Methylosarcina fibrata AML-C10: one gene and its partner. The protein of the gene in region 1 binds, or shares a complex with, the protein of each later gene. Links are inferred from orthologs where the notes say so. Each region holds a gene or a part of one and is shown on either strand. Other genes may lie near its edges. The genes, in order: recB and recC.

Evidence for each region.
Region 2: the proteins of recB (region 1) and recC are in contact, whole or in part, in a cryo-EM structure (PDB 5MBV), measured with the Escherichia coli proteins. The link is inferred for Methylosarcina fibrata AML-C10 from one-to-one orthologs.

What each region holds. Positions count from the first base shown.
Region 1 is NZ_KB889965.1:4,702,613-4,707,021, forward strand. Bases 232-4,332 are described here. They hold recB (exodeoxyribonuclease V subunit beta), read left to right. Parts: upstream 232-625; coding sequence 626-4,132; downstream 4,133-4,332. Other genes in these bases: mepA (penicillin-insensitive murein endopeptidase), read left to right, coding at 232-559; recD (exodeoxyribonuclease V subunit alpha), read left to right, coding at 4,136-4,332. In the rest of the region: more of mepA, read left to right, coding at 1-231; more of recD, read left to right, coding at 4,333-4,409. UniProt on the Escherichia coli protein: A helicase/nuclease that prepares dsDNA breaks (DSB) for recombinational DNA repair. Binds to DSBs and unwinds DNA via a rapid (>1 kb/second) and highly processive (>30 kb) ATP-dependent bidirectional helicase.
Region 2 is NZ_KB889965.1:2,553,485-2,557,513, reverse strand. Bases 301-4,021 are described here. They hold recC (exodeoxyribonuclease V subunit gamma), read left to right. Parts: upstream 301-674; coding sequence 675-3,821; downstream 3,822-4,021. Other genes in these bases: rlmH (23S rRNA (pseudouridine(1915)-N(3))-methyltransferase RlmH), read left to right, coding at 3,925-4,021; A3OW_RS28305 (hypothetical protein), read left to right, coding at 410-556. In the rest of the region: panD (aspartate 1-decarboxylase), read left to right, coding at 1-281; more of rlmH, read left to right, coding at 4,022-4,029. UniProt on the Escherichia coli protein: A helicase/nuclease that prepares dsDNA breaks (DSB) for recombinational DNA repair. Binds to DSBs and unwinds DNA via a rapid (>1 kb/second) and highly processive (>30 kb) ATP-dependent bidirectional helicase.

The DNA of each region.
Region 1 (4,409 bases):
GGGGGTGCTCTTCATCGGCGATTTGGCGCAGCCGAGAGGGGGGCCCACACTAACCGGTCATCGGAGTCATCAAACCGGCCTCGACGTCGATATCTGGTTTTTATTGTCGCAGCAAGCCGAATCGCGGCTACTCGCCTTCAATGAACGCGAATCCTGGAATGCGCCTTCCGTTCTTCTCGACCATTCCGATACCATTGATGTCAGGCAATGGTCCAAAGCCAACGAGAAAATTCTGGAGATAGCGGCCGTCATGCCCGAAGTCGACCGCATCTTCGTTAATCCCAGCATCAAGCGGCATCTTTGCCGAAACCATCGTTCTCAAAATTGGTTGAAGAAAATACGTCCGTGGTGGAAGCACGACGATCATTTTCATGTCAGGCTGAAATGTCCTGAAAACAGCCGCGACTGCCTGCCCCCGGAGTCGCTTCCCGAAGGAGACGGCTGCGATGCTTCTTTAGCCTGGTGGTTTTCGGCTGAGGCCAAGGCGCCGCCCAAAAAGGCCCCGGCTTCGGCAACGCCTCCGTTGCCTGTGCAATGCGAATCGATATTGAGAGAATGAAAGACGGCCTGTTAAGATTTCATTCTTTGTTCGACTTTATTTTTATATCACGACTGCCTGTCAATCATGGAATCTCGCTGTTTCTCGCCGGCCGCAACTGTCCTGGCTCCAGGCATCAGCCTTATCGAAGCCAGCGCCGGAACGGGCAAGACTTACACTATCGCCATGCTCGTATTGCGCTTTGTAGTGGAACTCGATGTTGCGATAGAGCAGTTATTGATTGTAACTTTTACCCGAGCGGCGACGGAAGAACTTAAAGACCGGATCCGGCAAAGACTCGCCGAAGCCAAAAGCGCGTTAACAGGACGGAAGGATACGGTAGACGGCAACGTGGCCCACTGGCTGGAAACTCTCGATATGGAGCCGGAACTGATCCGGAAGCGTCTGGACAGGGCGCTGCTTAATATCGACCAGGCGGGAATTTTCACGATCCACGGCTTTTGCCAGCGCGTCCTGAAGGAACATGCGCTGGAAAGTGGACAATTATTCGATGTCGCATTGACCGACGAACTGGCTCTGATCAAACAAAGCTGCGCAGACGATTTCTGGCGACAGCAGATCTATTCCCGCTCTCGCTGGGAAGTTTCCGTATTAACTTCGGTTTACAAGACACCGGACGAGCTCCTGGCCAGCATCGAAAGAGTGGCCCCTCATGTGTGCGTCTATCCTGACGCCGAAAATCTGGATGTGAAGCTGGAGGCGCTGAAACAGCATGCGGAATGCGCACGCTCCGGAATCGACGACGCGGTGCTCGGTTTGACGGCGCGTTTTGACGACGGCACCTTCAAATCCGGTTATACCGGATCTTTCAAACACTACTGCGATGAACTGCAAAGCTGGCTCAACGGCTGCGGCTTCGGAACTCCCTCGCCCGAAGCCTTCGAATGTTTGACGCAGCGCGCACTGCTGGATGCTTTGAGCGGAAGCAAATTCAAAACTACCAAGGCGCAGACTGCGGATGAGCGTAAAGCGGCCTATCTGGCCGAATTGGCCATCGATACCGCGCCTTTCGAGGCGCTCTGCAATGCCTTCAGGGAAGTCACGTTGACGCTGCGCAGAGGACTTCTTGAATATTTGAAGCTGGAACTGGACAAGCGGTTAATGCAGGCCAATGCCTTATCTTTCGATAATTTGATTTCGCATTTGTCGCAGGCGCTGCAGGGAGGCAAGGGCGAACGCCTGATCGCCGAACTGAGACAGCGTTTTAAAGCCGTGCTGATCGATGAATTCCAGGATACCGATACCAGCCAGTGGCACATTTTTTCATCGTTGTTTGCCGGTTCCGATCAATATTTGTACCTGATCGGAGACCCTAAACAGGCGATATACAAATTTCGCGGCGCCGACATATTTGCGTATCTGGCGGCGCAGTCTCAGGCCCGGCATCGGTTCACTCTCGGACAGAACTGGCGATCTCATCCCCAACTGGTGCAGGCCGTGAACAGGCTGTTTCAGAGAGAGCGCGCTTTTGTACTGGACCATGTCGAATTTCATGCAGTGCAGCCGGGCAAATCGGCCGAGAACGGCGCCTTGACTCAGGCCGGACAAATGATTCCGCCGATGATGTTATGGCAACTGCCCGAGACCGAAAGCAAAACCGGCTACTGGAGCGCCGGCGAGGCGGCGAAGGAAATCCGTAAAGCGGTCGTAAACGAAATTCTCGATTTGCTGAATGAAAACTACAGTTTTCTTCCAGGAGGCAGAAAACTGCAACCCGGGGACATCGCCATCCTGGTGCGAACGAATACTCAGGCCGGAGAATATCGGGATCTGTTACGAGAAGTCGGCGTGCCGGTGGTCATCAACAGCACGGAATCCGTGTTCGCCACTCCGGAAGCCGCCGGCCTGTATTGCCTGCTCCAGGCTCTGGCCAATCCCGGCGACGTTTCACTGCTTAAGCAGGCTTTGACTCTCGACTGGTTCGGCCTGGACGGCATGGCTCTTGATCGGCTGGGCGGCGATGAAATTCTTCTGGATGCCTGGCTGGCCCGGTTTGCCGGCTATCATCAGGAATGGCAGCAAAAAGGGATGATGGCCATGATGTTGCAGTTGTTGGCGCAGGAGCGGGTGGGGCCGAATTTGTCGAAAACGGCCATGGCCGAAAGACAGTTGACCAATCTTCATCATTTAATTGAACTGGTTCAGCAAGCTGCCGTCGACCATCATCTGGGAATCGGCAAGACGCTGGACTGGCTGAGTTCTGCAATCACCGGTGCCGCCCGCGGCATGAACAGCGCCGAGAATCAGCAACTGCGCCTGGAATGCGACGATAATGCGGTGCAGGTCATCACCCTGCATCGCTCCAAAGGGCTGGAATACCCGGTGGTGTTTTGCCCCACGCTCTGGCATCGCGGCGATTATATAAACCGCGAGAAAACGATAATTCAGTGCCATGAACAGGGGCGCATGATTGCGGATCTGGGTTCCGAGCACTTCGAGAAACGGCGTGCTCGGGCGCTGACCGAGGAATTGGCGGAAGACGTTCGTATCGCTTATGTGGCGTTAACCCGCGCTCAATACCGATGTTATCTGGTCTGGGCCGACGTACGCTCGGAACAGTGCGCCAATGCTTCCGCTCTGGCTTGGCTACTGGAGTTTGCCGAAGCAGGGTTTGCCGATCAGCAGGCGAAGTTCGAATCGCTCCGTAACGCGGAGCCGACGGCTTTTGACTACCGGTTGCTTACGGTTTCCGGGAGTCCGGAGCGCCTTTACCGCCAGGCACCTCCGGCTGAGCCGCTCCAGGCCAGGCTCAGAAACAGATCGCTCCATACGCCTTGGCAGATGAGCAGCTATACGGCCTTGTCGTCGTTGAGCCTTCAGGATGCGCCGGAGTTTCCTGCGGACAAATCGGGCGAAGCCCAGATTGCCCGAGATCGGTCCGAGCCTTTGCTGCCGCGGGGAGCCCATGTCGGCAACGTGGTGCATGAGTTATTGGAAACGATCTCATTTGCCGATTTAGGGCAGCGCGCCGACCTCTCGTTGCAGAGAGAACAAACTTGCCGCCGTTACGGATTGCAGTTGGAGCATCCGGAACGGCTGGATGAGCTTTTGCAGGCCGTCGTCACGACGCCCTTGTCTTATAGCGATGAAACTTTTCGTCTGATCAATTTGAAAGAATCCCGCTGTTTGAAGGAAATGCCGTTTTATTTGTCGATGCGGACCATGGATGCCAGCTATATTAATCAGATATTGCAGGACACGCCCGCCTTTCAGCCCTTGAACAGCAAAAGCCTCTGCGGCTATCTGACCGGATTCGTCGATTTGATCTGTGAATACCGGGGGCGCTATTATCTGATGGATTATAAAACCAACGATCTGGCCGATTATTCGAGCCAAAGCCTGATCGATGCTATGCGCGAACACAATTATGGGTTGCAATACTGGCTTTATTCGGTCGTGCTGCACCGTTATCTGCATTCTCGATTGCCGGAGTACCGTTTCGAAAAACACTTCGGCGGAGTCTGTTATTTATTCGTGCGAGGCATGCAGCCGGGATTGGCGATGAGCGGAGTGTTCCGAGACCGCCCCGAATTGAACAGGCTACAGGCTTTGGCCGAGTTGTTCGGGAGCTGATTCATGCCGGACCGAGAGCTTTCCATCAACCGCCTGAGCATTGCCCTGGCCCGTTTTTTGAGCGGCCGGTCGAAGCTCGCGGCTGCCGACAAACCGGCGTTCGAAAGGCTGGTGCAAACCGTGTCGGAAGAACTCAACAACGGCCACAATTGCATGCTCGTCAGCGATGAAGACAAGGCACTGTTAATGGCGTCGGGACTGGCGGCCATCGCCGACGGACAGAACACAGCCTTGCCGCTGGTCGTAGATCGAAACCGATTGTATTTATACCGCTACT
Region 2 (4,029 bases), 2.1 Mb from region 1 along the record:
CGGGAATCAGGGAATACGAGCAGATACAAATTTACAACATCAATAACGGCGCGCGTTTTACCACCTATGCAATCCGTGCGGAAGAAGGGTCGGGCGTATTTTCCGTCAACGGAGCCGCCGCGCGTCTGGCCTGTCCGGGCGATCTGATCATCGTTTGCGCCTATGCGCTGTACGATCAGAAGGAACTGGCAAATTACCATCCTACCCTGATTTATTTTAACGAAAAGAACGAGGTATTGCGCACCGCCTCGTCCATACCAGTCCAGCCCGTGGCTGCGTGACCTTGCCGGCAGACCTGCCAGGTTTCAGAAACCTGGCAGGTCTGCCGGAAGCGCTCCTCTGCTGTTTGAGCCCGAGGCGCTTGCAGCCCGGCACGAACGGAACGCATTCCCTGCCGTTTTTCAGGCCAATGAAATACCATTCAATCACCGCCTTGCTGCTGATGATCGCACTGTCGTGCTATGCGCTGGGCTATGCCGGCGCCGGCTGGCTGGCGGTTGCCGCAGGTGCCGCTTTCGAGCTGTGGTTCTGGATCCGTCTTTTTTCTAATCCGTAAACAACGGCCTTAAACCGATCCGGTCGGCTCCGGGCAACGACTTTACGTCTGCGCCCGAAGTGGAAATTGCAACTGGAGCTCATTTATAATCGTTGCCGACCCGGCCCGGACGATTTTCATGTTTATCCTGCACAGCTCCAATAAAACCGAAAACCTGCTCGCCCATCTGTGCGCGGTCGTCGAAAATGCGCCGTTGTCCTCGCCGTTTGCCAAAGAGACGTTTCTGATTCAGAGCCAGGGCATGGAACGCTGGCTTTGCCAGCAACTGGCGAGCCGGTTCGAGGTTTTCGCCAATTTCGAGTTTCTGTTTCCGGCCCGGTTTTTCAGCGATCTGGCGGAAAAGATGGCGCTGTCGCTGTCCGATTCGGCTTTCGACAGAGACCGGATGCTCTGGCGGATGGAAGCCGCGCTGCGCCGCCTCGACGAGCCCGAATTCGAGCCTTTAAGACAGTATTTCACCGGCGGCCAGGCTTCCTTGAAACGATTTCAACTGGCCCGGCAACTGGCTCAGATTTTCGATCAGTATCAGATCATGCGGCCCGATATGCTGGCGGAATGGCGGGAAGGGCGCCTTTTCTATCGCGCCGAAGCCGAATCGTGGCAAATGCCTCTGTGGCGGAAAATAACCGCTGTGCTAGGCGACCGGCATCGCGGCGAGCTGTGGCTGGACGTGATTCGGCATTTGCACGAAGCAGACCCCGACGCCTACAGCGAGCTGTTGCCGGAGCGGATTTCGGTATTCGGGCTCAACACGATGCCGCCCTTGTTCTTGAACTATTTGCAGGGACTTTCCCGCCACTGCCAACTGCATCTTTTTTTGCTGAATCCGGCCGAGGCTTACTGGGCCGATCTCTCCGGCAAAAAGCAGCGGATTCTCGAGGAAAATCTCCTGGGTCATCCGTTGTTGTCGTCTTTGGGGCAGCAGGGCCGAGAATTCCAGGAAATGCTGCTGGAGCAGGCGCAGTTCGATTTCGAACCGGCCAGTTTTGAACTCAATCAGGCGCAGAACGTGTTGCAGCATCTGCAAAACGACATTTTGAACAATTCGGCGGACCCGCGGCCTCTCGAACGCGACGGTTCGATCAGCGTTCACTCCTGTCATTCCCGGATGCGCGAAGTCGAGGTGCTGCGCGATCAGTTGCTGATGGTTCTGGAACAGGATGCCTCGCTGGAACTGCGCGACGTCGTCGTGATGGCGCCGGATATTGAGGTGTATGAACCGTTTATCTCGGCAGTCTTTCACGACATTCAGCATGCGGTGGCCGACCGCAGCCTGCGCCTGACCAATCATGCGCTGGATGCCTTCATCGTTTTCCTGAATCTCAGCCGGAGCCGTTTCGGCTGGCAAAGCGTCCTGGATCTGCTCGACCGGCCGCTGGTCTATGCCGGATTCGGACTGACCGAAACCGATCTCGATCTGATCAGGCATTGGATTCGGGAAACCCGGATTCGTTGGGGCAAGTCGGCGCAACACAAAAAGGAATTCGGCCTGCCGGAACTGGGCGAGAACACCTGGCAGGCGGCGCTTGACCGGCTGCTGATGGGCTATGCGGTCGGCCGCGACGACGAATTCGTCGACGGCGTCCTGCCTTATCCCGAAATCGAAGGCTCTTCGGCGCTGGCTCTGGGCGGATTGTGCGATTTTATCGAGCTTTTGTTCGAGGCCTGTACAGAGTTCAAACAGCCCGGAACGCTGGCGGACTGGAGCAAAAGACTCTTTTATTATGCCGAACGGTTACTGGCGGCGGCAGATCCTCTCGAACTGAAGGAGCTCTATGAGCTCCTGGCGGGACTGTCGGACGATATGGCGCCCGTCCATCACGACGACGTGGAGCTTGCCGTGATAACGGCCTGGCTGGAGGGCATCCTGGTGGAGCGGAAGTCGGCCAGCGGCTTTCTTCGCGGCCAGTTGACCTTTTGCTCGATGTTGCCGATGCGTTCCATTCCTTGCCGGGTGATCGCCCTGCTGGGCATGAATCAGGGCGAATTTCCGAAAATCGAACGCCATCCGACGTTCGATTTGCTGGCGCAGCACTTTCGGAAAGGCGACCGTTCGCGGCGGGCGGATGACCGCTATCAGTTCCTCGAAATTCTTCTGGCGGCGAGGGAGCGGTTGATCGTGACGTTCGTCGGCCAGTCGTTCGGCGGCAATGAAATCATTCCGCCGTCGGTGACGGTCAGCGAACTGCTGGAAGTGCTGGAGCAAAGTTACGGACTGACCGGTTTGATCACGCGCCATTCCTTGCAGTCTTTCAGCTACCGCTATTATGACGGATCCACGAACTTGTTCAGTTTTTCCGAGACCGGTCTGGAAACGGCCAAGGCGCTGTCGGCAAGGGGTCGAACGCCCCCGGTTTCGGAAGCCTGGTGGCCGGGCGGCCAACAAGACCAGAAAGACCGGGCGCTTGTCGACGTCATCGAGCTGAGCGAGCTGTTCAGTTTTTTCCAGCATCCGCAGCGCTACTTCATGCGCAGACGGCTGGATTTGTATTTCAACGGCATTGAAGCCCTGGCCGAGGAGCGGGAGCCGTTTGCACTGGACAGGCTCGAAGGCTACGCGCTCGATCACGAATGGATCCGGGAGAAATTAAGCGGCCGCGAGCTGTGTCTCGGAAAAATCCAGGCGCAGGGCCGATGGCCGCCGGGAACCGTCGGGGATCTGGCGTTCGTCCGTCAGCAGCAATTGCTGGATCCGTTCGTCGAACGCATCAGGGCGCTCCGGTCGGGCGACCTGATGATCGATCTGCCGGTGGATCTCCAGCTCGACCAGTGTCGCCTGGTCGGCAGACTCGGCCATCGCTACGAGCACGTCAACCTGCTGTACCGCTACGCCGAACTTAAAGGCAAGGATTTATTGAGCGCCTTGCTGCATCATCTGGTCGCCAATCGGCTGGAGCCGCGCACCACCGTCCTGCTCAGCATCGACGATCAATTGGTATTGACGCCGGACATGGCCGAGGCCGAATTTCTGGCGCAATGGCTGGATCTTTTCCGGCGAGGGCTGCATCAGCCCGATGCGTTTTTCGTCGAGGCGGCCCTGGCGTACGTCAAACAGGCTTACAAACTGAAAAAAGGGAGCCGGAGCTCGAAATCTCCGCTGGACGCCGCCAGGGAGTGTCTGGCGCAGGCTTGCGATCAGCCCTACGAACCCGAACTTCGGCGTCTGTATGCCCATGCGACCGATTCTTCCGCGATTTTGGCGGATTCATTCGAAGAGACCTGTCAAACCTTGTTGCAGCCGGTATGGGAGGCCACCCACGATTGACGGCCAAGCTGCCCGCTTTGAAATACCCGGCGAGTAATGGCCGATGGCGGAGGTCTTTTCGGGCGCATTGCATCCTTGGTCCGTTCTCTGTATTCTGCACGGTATGCAAATTCATTTGATCTCAATAGGAAACCGTATGCCCCTCTGGGTACAACAGGGTTATCAGGATTACGCCAAGCGCATGCCCCGCGAATGCGAACTGCTCCTC